4 regions of the Variovorax sp. VNK109 genome follow, and region 2 is predicted to be linked to each of the others. Evidence: predicted binding sites of a transcription regulator. Region 2 holds the regulator's gene; each other region holds the start of a gene.

Region 1 (4,051 bases), on a different contig from region 2:
CGCATGCTGCCGGCCGATGTGAACACCTGGACGGTGCGCAACAACGCGAACGAGATGATCCCGTTTTCTGCGTTCACCGAACAGCGCTGGACGTTCGGGCCGCCGCAGCTGCAGCGCTTCAACGGACAGTCTGCCTTCGAGATACAGGGCAACGTGGTGCAGGGCGTGAGCTCGGGCGAGGGCATGGCGAAGGTCGACGCGATGATGGCGGAGCTGCCGTCGGGCACGGCGCATGCATGGACCGGTGCGTCGTTCGAAGAGCGTCGCTCGGGCGCACAGGCACCGCTGCTCTACGCCATCTCCATCCTGTTCGTGTTCCTCTGCCTTGCGGCGCTGTACGAAAGCTGGTCGGTGCCGTTCTCCGTCATCCTCGTCGTGCCGCTGGGCATCATCGGGGCGGTGCTGTTCACCGGGACGCGAGGGTTGTCGAACGATGTGTACTTCCAGGTCGGGTTGCTGACGACGGTGGGCTTGTCATGCAAGAACGCGATCCTGATCGTCGAATTCGCCAAGCAGTTGCAGGAGCAGGGGCGTGACCTGTTCGACGCCACGCTCGAAGCGGTGCGCCTGCGCCTGCGCCCGATCCTGATGACCTCGCTGGCCTTCGGTTTCGGTGTTCTGCCGCTCGTGATCGGTACGGGTGCCGGCGCTGGCGGCCGCCAGGCCATCGGTACCGCCGTGTTCGGCGGCATGGTGAGTGCGACCGTGCTCGGCATCTTCTTCGTGCCGGTGTTCTTCACGCTCATCCGCGCGCGCTTCAATCGCAGGAAAGACGCAGCAACCACGGCACCGACGGAGGGCGCGGCATGATGCAGCGTCGGTCCTCATCTTCGCGCGCAGTGCCCGCAGCGCTCACGACCCTGGTGATGGCGATGCTGGGCGGCTGCGCCAACCTCGCTCCGGAATACGAACGCCCTGTCGCGCCCTTGCCTGCGCAGGCGTGGCAGTCGCCATCGCCTGCAGGCGCAGTGGCGACGCCCGCTTCAGACTTGCCGGTGCAGGACTTCTTCACCGACGCGCGACTCCTCGGCGTGGTGAACCTTGCGCTCGCGAACAACCGCGATCTGCGTGTCGCTGCGCTGAATATCGACCGTGCGCGGGCCCAATGGGGGCTCACGCGATCGGCGGAGTTGCCGACGGTGAATGCCACGGGCGGTGCAAGTCGTGCGCGCACGTCGGCGGATACCAGCGCCTCGGGCAACCCGGGCACCGGCAACACATTCAGCGCCTCGATCGGCCTGTCTGCCTGGGAGATCGACTTCTTCGGCCGTTTGCGCAATCTCACGCAGGCGGCGCAGGAGACATTGCTCTCCACGACAGAAACACGTCGCGCCACGCAGATCAGCCTCGTGGCCGACACGGCCACCGCCTGGCTCACGCTGGCTGCAGACCAGCGCAGGCTTGCGCTGGCAACACAGACGCTGCGCAGCCAGCAGGCGACGTACGACCTGATCGAGCGTGCGCGCGCACTGGGTGCGGAATCCGGCCTGACGCTGGCGCAGGCGCGCACGACGGTCGAGGCCGCGCGCGCCGACGTCGCCACGTACACGCGACAGGTCGCGCAGGATCGCAATGCACTCGAGCTGCTGACGGGTTCTGCCGTGCCGGCCGATCTGCTGCCCGCCGCGCCGTCGTACGCCAGTGGAGCGACCAACCCGGTCGCGGCCGCAGCAAGTACGGCATCGCTTCTCGTCGCCGTTCCTGAAGGCCTGTCGTCCGAAGTGCTGCAGCGTCGGCCCGACGTGCTGGCCGCTGAATACACGCTGCGCGGTGCCTACGCGAACATCGGCGCAGCGCGTGCTGCGTTCTTTCCGCGCATCTCGCTCACCGCGTCGGCCGGCTCAGCCAGTCGCGAACTCGACGGGCTGTTCGGCAACGGCACGGGCACATGGAGCTTCGCGCCGCAGATCGTGTTGCCGATCTTCAACGCGGGCGCACTTCAGGCGAGTCTGGACGTGGCGCGCATCACGCGTGACATCAACATTGCGCAGTACGAGAAGACGCTGCAGACCGCTTTCCGCGAAGTGGCCGATGCGCTCGCGGCGCGCGCCACGGTGAACGAGCAGCTCGAAGCGCAACGCGCACTGGTCGATGCATCCGGCAAGGCGCTGGAGCTCTCGCAGGCGAGGTTCCGCGCCGGTTCGGACAGCTTCCTCGACGTGCAGGTGTCGCAGCGTTCGTTCTACACGGCGGGGCAGGGCCTGATCAGCTACGAGCTGGCCGAGCAGGTCAACCGCATCACGCTGTACAAGGTGCTGGGCGGCGGCTAGCCGGCGTTCTGGCGTTCGCGCCATTTGCGGCGCTTGTCCAGATACCAGGCCATGAAAGGCAGCAGCAGCATCGAGCCTGGAATGGCCCAGATGAACAGATAAGGGCTGACAGACGACGCGGAGCGCAGCATCTTCTTCAGTTGCTGCTTGTCTTCGGGTGTCCATTTGCCACCACCGTTGCGCTGCTTCATCAGCAATGGCATCGCGCCCTTGATCTGGGCGAACTCGTCGGCCAGGCGGCGCTTCTCGCGCGAGTTCCCCGCGAGAAACGAGCAGAACCAGACAGGTGCCTTCTTCATCTTCGCCTGGAACATCAGTGTGGAGTCCGCGTCAAAGCCCGACTTCAATGCATTGCCCGCATCTTTCACGGTCGCTGCTTTTGTAACAGTGGATGACGGCAAGTCGGGCGGCGGCATGCGTCGGATTATGGGTGATAGGGCCTGCAGCGGCTACGCTTGATTTACATTCGTTTTCGAGAAATACTGTATTTATGTACAGTCATTTCATCGAGTTGATCAGGGTACGGGCATGGCCGACGTCACCATCCCGCTGAGCGTCATCAAGGGGCGCGGTGCTGCGAGCCGCATCGCGCACCGCTTCATGGCGGAGGACCGCAACGCCTACGACGACGGCTGGGACACGCTCGCGCTCGCGCAGGACGAGCGCATCATTCCGCAGACGCAGGTGACCTTCGAGCAGGCGCGCAGCATCCTCACGCACAACGACTCGCCGGACATCCCGTTCACCCAGGGCCTGAATCCGTACCGGGGGTGCGAACACGGCTGCATCTACTGTTATGCGCGGCCCACGCACAGCTATCTGAATCTTTCGCCGGGCCTCGATTTCGAAACGAAGATCATCGCGAAGCAGAACCTGGCCGACGTGCTGCGGCGCGAACTCGCAAGCCCACGCTATGTGCCCAAGCACACCGCCATGGGCACGGTGACCGACTGCTATCAGCCCGTGGAGCGCGAGTTGCGATTGACGCGCGCTGCCATCGAGCTCTTCAGCGAGACGCGGCATCCTATCGGGCTCGTCACCAAGTCGAGTGGTGTGGAGCGTGACATCGATTTGCTGGCACCGATGGCGGCTGCACGTCTTGCGGCGGTGTACGTGACCGTGACCACGCTCGATGGCGATCTCGCGCGCAAGCTCGAGCCGCGGGCGGCGGCGCCGTGGCGGCGCATCCGCACCATCCGTGCATTGGCGGACGCAGGCATTCCCGTCGGCGTGAGCGTCTCGCCGCAGATCCCGTTCGTGAACGAAGACATGGAGCAGGTGATGGAAGCCGCGTGGGAAGCCGGAGCGCGCAGCGCGTTCTACACGGTGATCCGGTTGCCGTGGGAAATCAACCCGTTGTTCAAGGAGTGGCTGGAGCTGCATTACCCGCAGCGTGCGGGCCGCATCATGGCGCGCATCCGCGACATGCGCGGAGGCAAGGACTACGACGCCGACTTCGCCACGCGCATGAAGGGCTTCGGCATGTGGGCCGAGCTCATCCGCCAGCGGTTCGAGAAAGCCTGCGCGCGCATGGGCTTCAACCAGCAACGCAGCGTCACCGGTCTGGATCTCACGCAGTTCCGGCATGCATCGCTGTCGGGCCAGGGGCATCTGTTCTGAAACGTATTCAGGGGATGACATGCGGCGGCTTTCGAATTCAAATGACGGCATGAACACAGCCACACTCATCGGCCGGCCCCTGGTGCGACCCACCGAGCCGGCGTCTGCCCCGGACTACCTCAACCCCGGCGTGCCACCCGGCACACGATCGGTCCGGATTC
Region 2 (4,051 bases):
AGCAATGCCTTGCCATCCACGGGCGCGCTCTGTGCAGGCAGCGCCCGCTGGGCCAGGTCGGCGGGCAGCGCCAGATTGGCCGGCACCTCGATGACCAGCTCCGCATGCGGATTGCGCCACTGCACTCGGGTCACACGGCCCTGGAGATAGATCGGCCGGTCCTGGTCGAAGCTGCTCCAGCCGTGATGCGCCATCGCAGGCATCAGCATCGAGCCGGTCCCCAGCGAGGCCATGCCTTGAACGAGTTGACGTCGGTTCATCATTGAAAAGACTCCTTTCCAGGCTAAACATAGGCGATCCAGCGACCGCAGGTGATGACAGCCACCCAGATCACGCTGGAACACAGCATCTGCACGCGCGCCAGACCGTCGGGCCGGGCAAGCGATCCACGCCCATGGAACCACGCTGCATTGCCCGCCGCGAGTACCAGTAGCAACATCTTGATCGTGAATGCGCGATTGGCCAGAAGTTCCGCAGGCTGCGTGGCGAACATGGCCAGGCCCGACAGGAGCGCCAGGCCGAAGCCCGTGCCGACCAGCGAAAGACTCAGCCTGCCCAACGCTGGCAACGGCAAGGCAGCGCCCAAGCCGAAGATGCGCAACTCCAGAAGCACCAGATTGCCCAGTACCAGGGCCACGCCGACCAGATGAACGACTTCGAGTGCCGGATAAGCCCAGGCCGACGACAACATGGCGGAGGCTCCTGCCGTCAGCGCGCTGCAGGCCGCGCCGCCTCGCCCAGCGCCAGCATCAGTGCCACGCGCGCCTTCACCGGTGAAAGCCCTTGCGAATCCGGCAATTCCCGCCCGGCACTGCCGAACACGCGCCCGAAGGCGCAACGCGTGGCACGCACGACATGGATGCCCGCCTCCACCGCATCATGCAAGGCAGCTTCCAGGTCGTGGTGCAGCGTGCCGTTGCCGGTACCCGCCACCACGATGCCTTGCACCCCGTCCTGGCGCAGCAGACGCACCAGCCGGCCATCCGCACCGGCGTAGTTGAGCAGCACGTCGACGCGAGGCCATGAAGATGCAGGCTGGTCGAGCAACGCCGCTTTCGGCGACTCGACCGCCGGCCAGTCGCGCACGCACCGTACCGCCCCCTGCTCGACGTAACCGACAGGGCCGTCATCGCCCGAGACGAAAGCATCGAGCCGGTAGGTGTGCACCTTCTGCACTGCCCTTGCATCGTGGACCACACCGGCGCAAACCAGCGTGACACCACGCGCGCCAGGCGTCTGCGCCACGGTGACCGAGTCCACCACGTTCTGCGGGCCGTCGGGCGCGAGCGCGGTCGCCGGCCGCATGGCACAGGTCAGCACGACCGGCTTGGCTGGCTGCAGCACAGCCTGCAGGAAGTACGCGGTCTCTTCCACCGTGTCCGTGCCATGGGTGATGACGATGCCCTGCACGTTGCCATCAGCAAGCCAGTGCGCCGTGCGCTGCGCCAGCCGCTGCCACACCTCGAAGCCCATGTCCTTGCTGTCCAGCTGCGCGACCTGTTCCGTGACAAGGTCGATACCGGCAAGGGACGGGATCGCCTGCACCAGTTGATCGACGCCGATCTGCGCCGCCGTGTAACCCGTGTGATCGCCCGACGATTTCGCCGTGCCAGCGATGGTGCCGCCTGTGCCGAGGATGACGATCTTCTTGCCCATGACTTGCAAACTTTCAAAAACTGGTTAAAAATACAGTTACTGGATGTTCCGACAGTAAACCCTTCTGCGCCATGGTGCAGAGGCCCGCAAGGAGTCACCATGATCGAGAGCCCCAAACTCACCGCCCGTCAGCAACAGATTCTGGAATTGATCCAGAGTGCCATTGCGCGCACCGGTGCACCACCTACCCGCGCCGAAATCGCGACCGAACTCGGCTTCCGGTCGGCCAATGCAGCGGAAGAGCACCTGCAGGCGCTCGCCCGCAAGGGCGTGATCGAACTCGTCAGCGGCACCTCGCGCGGCATCCGCCTGCGCAGCGAAACGCTTCGCTCCATCAACGAATCCCGGGTCAAACAGTTCTCCCTGCCGTTGCCAAGCCTGGCCCAACTCGCCCTGCCTCTGGTGGGGCGGGTTGCCGCCGGCTCGCCCATTCTCGCGCAGGAACATGTGGACCAGACGTATTACGTCGAAAGCAGCCTGTTCCAGCGCAAGCCAGATTACCTGCTCAAGGTGCGCGGCATGTCCATGCGCGACGCCGGCATCATGGACGGTGACCTGCTGGCCGTGCAGTCCACACGCGAAGCCAAGAACGGGCAGATCGTCGTGGCACGACTGGGTGACGAAGTCACGGTCAAGCGCTTCAAGCGCAACAAGCACCTGATCGAGCTGCATGCCGAGAATCCCGACTACCAGACCATCGTGGTCGAGCCGGGTGAACCGTTCGAGATCGAAGGCCTTGCCGTGGGCCTCATCCGCAACACGATGCTGATGTAGGCATCTCCAGATTCGTGGCCCGGCAACAGGTGGCGGGCGTATGGCGCGGAGCCATCACCCTGTTGCCCGGCCCTGTGTTTCCAATCCTGCCTGTGTTCAATCTCTGCCGTCAGGAGTTCACATGGGAATCGCTCTTTTCACCCTCTCCAGTCTCTTTGCGCCGCTGCAGGCTTTCTTCGCGCCGGTATCCGGTCAAGGGGCTGCGGGTCGCGCGCATGCGCCGCGCCTGCCATCGACACGCACGCAGTCCGCCCGCATGCGTGTGCCGGCTGCGCAAGAGGCTTCCGTATCTGCGCCATCATGCCAACGCCAGGCAGTCATCAAGTCCCGCCCGTTGCGTGTGGTGCGCGTCGTCGAGCCGCAAACCCAGCGTGCCTGCGCAGGCCGCATGGTCATCAGCGGGCGCATGGCCGATGTCTGCGCCGAACTCGATCGCCTCGCAGCGATCGAAGCCGCCTCACAATCCACCCGGCACTGAGATCGGGCCAGGCAGCGTGAATCAGGCGCGTTATGAGGCGGTATTGCCCGCCAGATAATCCGTCTTGCCCAGCGGCACGCCGTTGTGACGCAGGATGGCGTAGGCCGTCGTGACATGGAAGAAGAAGTTGGGCAAGGCCCAATGCTTGAGGTACGCCTCGCCCGTCATGGTGCGGGTGCGGTCCCGGCCCACGGCGAACGTGATGTCCCGCGCTTCGGTTCCATCCAGTTGCGCCGCTTGCACGGTGGCCAGGAAATCCAGCGTCTTCTGGATGCGTGCCTTGAGTTCCGGCAACGTGGTTTCCGTGTCTTCGAACTTCGGCGCCTCAATGCCTCCGATACGCGCCACGCACAGCTTCGCCGCATCACAGGCGATGAGCACCTGCCGGGTGAAGGGCAGCATGTCCGGTGCGAGGCGGCTGTTCGCAAGGACGTTGGTGTCGTACTTGCGCGCCTGCGCGTCGGCCGTGGCCTTGTCGATGAAGTGCGAAAGGTTGCCCAGCATGGTGGTGAAGATGGGCACGCTGGCCGAGTGCATCGAAATGGTCAAGTAAGTCTCCTGAGGGGCGACGGTTGTCGCAAAGCCGTGATGCTACCGATTGCCTGAGGCTTTTGCAGGAAGCTCCCATCGTCTGGCAAGCGCCTGCCTTCAAGGCCAGCGGACGCCCGAGGCACAATGGCGGGATGAACGTTGTGATCCTCGATGACTATCAGGACGCGGTGCGCAAACTCGCATGCGCGGCGAAACTGGAGCCTTACTCCGCCAAGGTCTACACCAACACCGTCAAGGGCATCGGCCAGCTGTCGGTACGCCTGAAAGATGCCGACGTGATCGTGCTGATCCGCGAGCGCACGCAGCTCAGCCGCCAGTTGATCGAAAAGCTGCCGCGCCTGAAACTGATCTCGCAAACCGGACGCTCCGGCCCGCACATCGACGTGGCCGCCTGCACGGAACGCGGCATCGCCGTCGCTGAAGGTTCCGGCTCACCTGTCGCGCCGGCCGAGCTGACCTGGGCACTCCTGATGGCGGCCATGCGCCGCTTGCCCCAGTACATCAGCAACCTCAAGCATGGTGCCTGGCAGCAATCCGGTTTGAAGTCCGCATCCATGCCACCCAACTTCGGCATCGGATCCGTGCTCAAGG
Region 3 (4,051 bases), on a different contig from region 2:
CGCGCGCGCTGCGCCTCGGTGCCGCGCAACGACTGCACGGTGTCGGCCACCGTCTGCGCGTCCAGCCCCCTGGCGATGAGTTCCTGCCGGATGCGTGCCGTGCCCAGGCGCGAAGCGCGCCGGTTCACCACCGACTCGGCCACGCGCTCCTGGCTGATGAAGCCCCGCGCCTGCAACTCGTCGAGGACGCGCGCGAGCTCGCCCGGTGTCTGCTCATGCTCCCGCAGCTTGCGCTCCAGCTCCAGCCGCGAGTGTTCGCGCTGGCTCAGGTAGCGCAGGGCGCGGCCCTTGAGCGAGAGTTGTGGCCGTGCACGGTTGCCGCGGGCCGCAGGCCGTTCCTCCTGTGAGGAAACGCTCACTCTTGCACGTCTGCCGCATCGGGCAGCAGCGCGATGTTCAGCGATTCGCGGACCTTGTTCTCGATCTCGCGGGCGAGGTCGGGGTTCTCGCGCAGGAATTCGCGCGCGTTGTCGCGGCCCTGGCCGATCTTCTCGCCGCCGTAGGCATACCAGGCGCCGGACTTCTCGATGATGTGCGCCTGCACGCCCATGTCGATGATCTCGCCTTCGCGGCTGATGCCTTCGCCGAACAGGATGTCGAATTCCGCCGTCTTGAACGGGGGCGACACCTTGTTCTTCACGACCTTGACCTTGGTCTCGTTGCCGATGGCTTCTTCGCCCTTCTTGATCGTGCCGGTGCGGCGGATGTCCAGGCGGACCGAGGCGTAGAACTTCAGCGCATTGCCGCCGGTGGTGGTTTCGGGCGAACCGAACATCACGCCGATCTTCATGCGGATCTGGTTGATGAAGATGACCGTGCAGTTGGTCTTCTTGATGGTGGCCGTGAGCTTGCGCAGCGCCTGGCTCATCAGGCGGGCCTGCAGGCCGGGCAGCGAATCGCCCATTTCGCCTTCGATTTCGGCCTTGGGCGTGAGCGCGGCCACCGAGTCGATCACGATCAGGTCCACCGCGCCGGAGCGCACCAGGCTGTCGACGATCTCGAGCGCCTGCTCGCCGGTGTCGGGCTGGCTGATCAGCAGGTCGGGCAGGTTGACGCCCAGTTTCTGCGCGTACTGAACGTCCAGCGCATGTTCGGCATCGACAAAGGCGCAGGTGCCATTCAGGCGCTGCATCTCGGCGATGACCTGCAGCGTGAGCGTGGTCTTGCCGGACGATTCCGGGCCGTAGATCTCGATGACGCGGCCGCGCGGCAGGCCGCCGACGCCCAGCGCGATGTCCAGGCCGAGCGAGCCGGTGGAGACCACCTGGATGTCCTCGATCACTTCGCCTTCGCCCAGGCGCATGATCGTGCCCTTGCCGAACTGCTTCTCGATCTGGGCCAGTGCGGCTTGCAGTGCCTTGGCCTTTTCACTGTTGGGGCCGAGACCCTTGACCGGTGCGTCCATGAAAATCTCCTTGAAAATCAATAAGTTGGCTTCTCATCCGGGCCTGTTTCCAATCACAGGCTGGATGCTTGACCAGTACTGTAAGCGTCGCATACGTCGAAGTAAACCCGATATTTGGTCAGTTTGCTTTACCATCTGGTGATGCCAGAAACTGCCTTTCCAGCCCCGGCCACCGGCACCGCCGCCACGCCCGGCAACGACGACTGGCGTCAGATCCACCTCGGCCGCCTGCTCGGCCACGCCATGCGTCGCTTCGACGCACGCGTGCTCTACCTGATGGCGCACAACGTGCACGTACCGCTCGCGCTGTCCAACCTCGCCGCGCGCGACCAGGTGAGCGCGGCGCACGTCCACATCACCCGGCACCTGGCACTCGGCGGCTCGCGCCTGACCGACCTGGCCGAGCGCGCGGGCATGACCAAGCAGGCCATGGGACAGCTGGTGGACCAGTGCGAGGCATGGGGCCTCGTGCGCCGGGAGCAGGACGCGCACGACGCGCGTTCGCGCAAGGTCGTCTTCACCGAAGCCGGCCTCGCGTGGGTGCAGGCCTTCCACGACGCGGTGACGCAGGCCGAGGCCGAGTTCCGCGCGGAAGTGGGCAACGAGGTGGCGACGGTGGTGATGATCGGCCTGGAAACGTACGCCAGTGGCGCGTGACGAACAGCGCAACCCTAGAATGCGCGGTACCTGACAACTCCCATTCCGATGTCGATACTGGTTGCCCTGGCTTGCCCGCAATGTGCGGCTCCGCTTCCCCGGCTTGCACGCTGGCGAACTGTCCAGTGCAGCTATTGCGGTGCCACCATCGTGCGCAGCGGGCAACCACCGGTCCTGCGTGAGCCTTTCCATGCAGCATGGCTCAGGGCCCGCGGATCATCTGGCGGATCGTCCACCTTGGTCTGGAAAGGGCAGCGCTTTGCACAACTCGCACACCTTGGCACGGGCGAACACAGCGACGTCGTACTCGCGGAGCGCGTAGACGGGCCCGCCTGGCGTCTGAAGTTCAAGCTGGCAACGTCCGACGACTCGGCAAAAGCCCTGGAGCACGAAGCCACCGCTCTTTCAGTGCTGCGTGCCAGCACGCTGCCGGGCTCCGCTTATTTTTCCCTGCGATTGCCACACGCACTGGACTTCGGGTCGGTCAAGTCGGATGCACATGCAGCACGGGCAACGCTTGTCATGCGGCAGGCCAACGGCTACTGGGGCAGCGGTGCCGATGTGCTCATCCACCAGCGCGACGGCATCGATCCCCGCCATGCGGTCTGGATCTGGCGTCGCCTGCTCGAAACACTCCAGTTCGTCCATACCAACCAATGGCTGCACGGCGATATACGCCCAGGACACTTGCTGCTGCATCCGCGCGATCACGGCGTCATGTTGATCGGCTGGTCCCGCGCGAGGCAATTCGACCCGCGCGAAAGAATTGCAGCGACCGGGAAGGATCTCGCGCAAGCTGCATGGTCCATCCGGACACTTCTGCACGGCAAGCTGGACGAACAGCCAGGCTACGGAAGTCGCACACCCGCGCCTTTGCGTGAACTGCTGCAGTCGTGCTGCGAAGAGCCTGCAGGCGTGGCATCACGCGGCGCAGAAGCGCTCGCGGTTGCGGTGTCGCAGGCGGCCATTGCCGCATTCGGGCAACCCCGCTTCATCCATTTCGACCCCTTATCACCGACTTGACCTGACAGGAGCCATCGATGGGTTACGGAAACTATTCACACGCCGCGCACGTTGCGCTGATCGCCGACCGCGCAACCAGACCGGGTTCCGAAGTCTTCCAGCAGACGAGCACCCATCCGCTGATGGACCCTCGTGGCCTGACCATGCGCGAATCGCGTGACGGCCCCGATCACCCCAACTCACTGGCCATCGCCTTCGCGCTCGATGTGACCGGTTCGATGGGCGACATCCCGCACATCCTCGCGACGCGCGAACTTCCCACCTTCATGAAACTGCTGACGGACTTCGGCGTGACCGATCCACAGCTGATGTTCATGGCCATCGGCGATGCCAATTCCGACCGGGCCGCGCTCCAGGTCGGCCAGTTCGAGTCCACCGCCGAACTGATGGACCAGTGGCTCACCCGCAGCTACATCGAAAGCGGCGGGGGCGGCACCGGTGAGGAAAGCTATGAACTGGCCTTCTACGTGCTGGCCCAGCACACCGACACCGACTGCTGGGTCAAGCGCAAGAAACGCGGCTACCTCTTCATGACCGGCGACGAACTGCCGTACCCGGCCGTATCCCGACGCAACATCGACGCCCTCATCGGCGAAAAGCTCGACGAGGACATCCCCATCGAGGAAGTAATCGCTGCAGCCGCGGAGACCTACCACCTGTTCTTCCTGATCCCGGACGCGCAACGCCGTGGCCGCTGCGAGGCGCGCTGGCGCGAGTTGCTGGGTGACCAGGTCATCTGCATGGAGTCGCCCGACGACGCCTGCGCGGTGGCCGCAGCGATCGTGGCGCTGACCGAGAAAGTCAGCCCTGATGTAGATGCGCTCGCAAAGTCCATGGCATCGCACGGCGTCGAAGCGGATCGCATCGGCCGCGTCGTCCGCGCGGTGGATGACTATGCCGCCACGCTCGTGCCCGGTGCGCCACGCCGACCGCACAAGCTGGCAGCCGTCGGCACGGGCGCGCAGC
Region 4 (4,051 bases), on a different contig from region 2:
CCGGCCACACCGCAGGCCGCGTTGCCCAGTGTGAAGAAATCGGCGAGATGGAAATCGCGCACCATCGAGAAGTGGCGCGACCGTGATTTGACTTCGGGCTGGCCGGAAGGCGGGATGCGATGGGTCGACAGGGCCATGACGGTGTCTCCTTCATACCCACTGTAGGGATCGCGCTTCACGATCTCCGACAGTGCAGGGCGCGTCCGTGTGTCAGCCGATGACTGACATGTCTTCTTCTTCCACGTTGTCCCCGCCCAGGAAACCACCGCTCTGGTGTGCCCACAGGCGCGCGTAGATGCCGCCCTGCGCTAGCAGGCTGCGGTGGTCGCCTTCCTCCACGATGCGGCCGGCGTCGAGCACGATGAGCCGGTCCATCGCAGCGATGGTGGAGAGGCGGTGTGCGATGGCGATCACCGTCTTGCCTTCCATCAGCGTGTCCAGGCTCTGCTGGATGGCGGCTTCGACTTCGGAGTCGAGAGCGCTCGTGGCTTCGTCCAGCAGCAGGAGGGGCGCGTCCTTGAGCATCACGCGCGCGATGGCCACGCGCTGGCGCTGGCCGCCAGAGAGCTTCACGCCGCGTTCGCCCACATGCGCGTCGTAGCCGGTGCGACCTTGCAGGTCGGACAGGCCCTGGATGAATTCATGCGCCTCGGCGCGGCGCGCGGCGGTGACCATCTGCTCTTCCGTGGCGTCGGGGCGGCCGTAGAGGATGTTGTCGCGCATCGAGCGATGCAGCAGCGATGTGTCCTGCGTGACCATGCCGATGTGGCTGCGCAGGCTGTCCTGCGTGACGTGTGCGATGTCCTGCCCGTCGATGGTGATCTTTCCTCCGCTCACGTCGTGGAAGCGCAGCAGCAGGTTCACCAGCGTCGATTTGCCTGCGCCCGAGCGGCCGATGAGGCCGATGCGCTCGCCCGGCTTCACGGTGAGCGACAGCCGGTCGACGACGCGCGGGCCCTGGCCGTACGAGAAGCTCACGTTGTCGAAGCGCACTTCGCCGCGCGCGATGGCCAGCGGCTTCGCATCGGGTGCGTCCACCACGGCGCGGGCGCGTGTGAGCATGTTGATGCCGTCCTGCACCGTGCCGATGTTCTCGAACAGCGAACTCATCTCCCACATGATCCAGTGCGACATGCCGGTGACGCGCAGCGCCATGGCGGTGACGGCAGCCACAGCACCCACACCTACCTGACCCAGCGACCACAGCCACAGCGCCGTGCCGCTGGCCCCTGCGATGAGCAGCACCACCAGCGTGTGGTTGACGATCTCGAACGCGCTCACGAGCCGCATCTGCGCATAGCCGGTCCGCTTGAAGTCTTCCATGGCCGCGCGCACGAACGACGCTTCGCGGTGCGTGTGCGAGAACAGCTTGACGGTGGAGATGTTGGTGTACGCGTCGGTGATGCGGCCGGTCATCATCGAGCGCGCATCGGCCTGCGCCTTGCCGATCTTTCCCAGCTTGGGCACGAACCAGAACACCGACGCGGCGTAGAAGGCGGCCCAGACGGCAAACGGCACCAGCAGCCGGATGTCGAAGCCCGAGGCCAGCAGCATGATGGAGATGAAATACACGCCGATGCCCACCAGCACGTCGCTGGTGGTGAACAGCATGTCGCGCACGCCCAGCGCGGTCTGCATCACCTTGGTGGTGATGCGGCCGGCGAATTCATCCGCATAGAACGCCATGCTCTGCCCGAGCATCAGGCGGTGGAAGTTCCAGCGCAGGCGCAGCGGGAAGTTGATGGCCAGCGCCTGGTGCTTCACGATGGTCTGCAGCGCCACCAGCACGACACTGGCCGCAAGCACGCCGCCCAGCAGCCAGAGCATGCCGCCGTGGCGCGACCAGAGTTCGCCCTGCGGCACGCTCACCAGCCAGTCGACCACATGGCCGAGCGCGGCGAACAGGAAGGCTTCGTATGCGGCAATGCCGGCCGACAGCAGCGCCATCCAGCCGACGTAGCCGCGCACCCCTGCGGCGCAGGCCCAGACGAAGGAAACGAATTTTTTCGGGGGCAGGGCGGGTTCGGCCGGCGGATAGGGCGTGACCCGCTTCTCGAAGAAACGGAAGAGAGGCAAGAGGAAACTCCTTGGGCCGGCGATGTTAGTCCGATTGCGCCCGGTCCGTCTGCCGGCACGGGAAGCCCACGATGCAGGGGGGCTGTTACAGGTCGGCTTGATGACTGTATATAAATACAGTATTCTGGCCTGACTTCGACCAACAAGGATTCCAGCAGGGTGTGCCATGGCCAATGCCGCTTCAGCCCGTCTCATCGCGCTCGAAGCCATGGCCGGTTCATTGCCGGTCTGGCGCGGGCAGGAGCTCGCCCATCAGGCGGGCCGCGTGCTGCCCAGTGGCCATGCCGCGCTCGACGCCGAACTGCCCGGCGGCGGCTGGCCGCTCGACGGCATGACGGAACTGCTGCTGCGCGATGCACGCACGCCGTTCTGGCAGTTGCTGCTGCCGGCGCTGGCGGCCTGCGTGCAACAGGCCGCCGGGCCGGTGGTGCTGGTGGCGCCGCCCCATGTGCCCTTCGCACCCAGCCTTGCGGCCCAGGGTTTGCCGGGCGAACGCTTGCTGTGGCTGTGTGCCTCGCGTGAGTCGCAGTCGCCCGCGCAGCGCCTCTGGGCGGCAGAGCAGGCCCTGAAGTGCGCCGACGTGGTGGCCGTGCTCGCGTGGCTGCCGCAGGCCACCGATGCCCAACTGCGCCGTTTGCAGATGGCGATGCAGGCCGACGTGCAGAGGCCGCGTCCGCTCTTCGTGCTGCGTGATGCGCGTGCGGCGCGCACCGGCTCGCCGGCCAGGCTGCGCCTGCAGCTGCAGGCCACGGCCGCCGCCCCGTCGCTCGACGTGCAGATCGTCAAGCGCCGCGGCCCGCCGCTGGCGCAGCCCTTGCGCATGCGTGCACAGGCGAGGGCGCTGCAGGCGTTGCTGGCGTCCCGCAAGGGTGCGACGTCGATGTGCGTGGATACCGACGCCATGGCTGCCGATGTCGCTGGGCTGTCGCCGCGCGGCCTGCCGACTGTTGCAGGGGGCGGTCATGCACTGGATCGCGCTGCTGCCTGAAGACGGTCCCGGTGCCGAGCGCGAAGCCTGGGGCTGGCATGCGCTGCGCTTCACGTCGCGCGTGGCCTGGGTGGACGAGGCATTGCTGCTCGAAGTCTCCGGCAGCCTGCGTCTGTGGGGCGGCATGAAGCGGTTGCGTGCGAAGCTGCTCGATCCGGCAACCGGCCTGCCGACGATGCGCACCGCAGCGATGGGCCGTACGTCGCTTGCCGCGCTCGCGTTGATGCGCTTGCGCGCGCGAGGCGAGCCGCTGCCAGCGGCTTCCAACCTGCCTGCCGCATTCCCGATCGACACGTTGCAGGCTGCGTTGACGCATGCCGGGCTGCTCGAGCGCATGGGCTGCCGGACCTGGGGCGACCTGCGTGCATTGCCGCGCGGCGGCATGGCGCGGCGTTTCGGCGCACCATTGCTCGAGGCGCTCGATGCCGCTTGGGGCGACCGGCCCGAGCGTTATGCGTGGATCGAAGCGCCGGAATCTTTCGACGAGAAGCTCGAACTGCCCGCCACCGCCACCAGCGCACCCGAGTTGATGTGGTCGGCGCAGCGGCTGCTGTCGCGCCTGCAGGCATGGCTGGCGTCGCGCAAGCTGGGCGTGCTGGCGCTCGAACTCGAATGGACGCACGACCTGAAGCGGTTGAACGGCGTGATGCTGCCGCCGACCGCGCAACTCGTCATCCGCACCGCGCGGCCTGCGCAGGACATGGCGCACCTGCGCCGCCTGCTGAACGAACGGCTCTCGCACGTCGCGCTGGCCGCGCCGGCCAACCACCTGCGCATGCGTTCTCTGGAAACCGCGAGTTGGGGTGGCATGCCCGTGAGCCTGCTGCCCGAAGACCAGGTGAAAGGCGAGCGACTGCACGAGTTCGTCGAGCGCGTGAGTGCACGGCTCGGCGAAGACGCCGTGTGCGTGATGCGGCCGGGCGACGACCACCGGCCCGAGCGCATGCAGCACTGGGTGGCCGCGAAGTCCCCGGGTGCAAAGCCGGG

What was found. The regulator LexA, encoded in region 2, represses DNA repair genes until DNA is damaged. The targets are predictions, from matches to a motif close to ACTGTATNNNNATACAGT.
Region 1: a site for LexA is predicted at 2,752-2,769, ahead of ACO2Q9_RS00460 (PA0069 family radical SAM protein). Genes of this name have one in related genera too.
Region 3: a site for LexA is predicted at 1,465-1,482, ahead of recA (recombinase RecA). Genes of this name have one in related genera too.
Region 4: a site for LexA is predicted at 2,180-2,197, ahead of imuA (translesion DNA synthesis-associated protein ImuA). Genes of this name have one in related genera too.

The regions. Positions count from the first base shown of each region.
Region 1 is NZ_JBMSDV010000001.1:97,226-101,276, reverse strand. It holds gene ACO2Q9_RS00475 (efflux RND transporter permease subunit) at 1-810, shown strand, start outside; gene ACO2Q9_RS00470 (efflux transporter outer membrane subunit) at 807-2,270, shown strand; gene ACO2Q9_RS00465 (hypothetical protein) at 2,267-2,686, opposite strand; gene ACO2Q9_RS00460 (PA0069 family radical SAM protein) at 2,799-3,890, shown strand; gene ACO2Q9_RS00455 (ureidoglycolate lyase) at 3,940-4,051, shown strand, end outside.
Region 2 is NZ_JBMSDV010000006.1:162,354-166,404, forward strand. It holds gene ACO2Q9_RS18630 (DUF6152 family protein) at 1-260, opposite strand, end outside; gene ACO2Q9_RS18635 (hypothetical protein) at 284-691, opposite strand; gene ACO2Q9_RS18640 (asparaginase) at 709-1,656, opposite strand; gene lexA (transcriptional repressor LexA) at 1,756-2,430, shown strand; gene ACO2Q9_RS18650 (hypothetical protein) at 2,552-2,908, shown strand; gene ACO2Q9_RS18655 (DUF1993 domain-containing protein) at 2,939-3,457, opposite strand; gene ACO2Q9_RS18660 (D-2-hydroxyacid dehydrogenase family protein) at 3,592-4,051, shown strand, end outside.
Region 3 is NZ_JBMSDV010000004.1:190,674-194,724, reverse strand. It holds gene recX (recombination regulator RecX) at 1-359, opposite strand, end outside; gene recA (recombinase RecA) at 356-1,405, opposite strand; gene ACO2Q9_RS15295 (MarR family winged helix-turn-helix transcriptional regulator) at 1,547-2,062, shown strand; gene ACO2Q9_RS15290 (lipopolysaccharide kinase InaA family protein) at 2,300-3,085, shown strand; gene ACO2Q9_RS15285 (VWA domain-containing protein) at 3,103-4,051, shown strand, end outside.
Region 4 is NZ_JBMSDV010000001.1:280,773-284,823, reverse strand. It holds gene ACO2Q9_RS01300 (CDP-alcohol phosphatidyltransferase family protein) at 1-137, opposite strand, end outside; gene ACO2Q9_RS01295 (ABC transporter ATP-binding protein) at 211-2,076, opposite strand; gene imuA (translesion DNA synthesis-associated protein ImuA) at 2,243-3,064, shown strand; gene ACO2Q9_RS01285 (Y-family DNA polymerase) at 3,039-4,051, shown strand, end outside.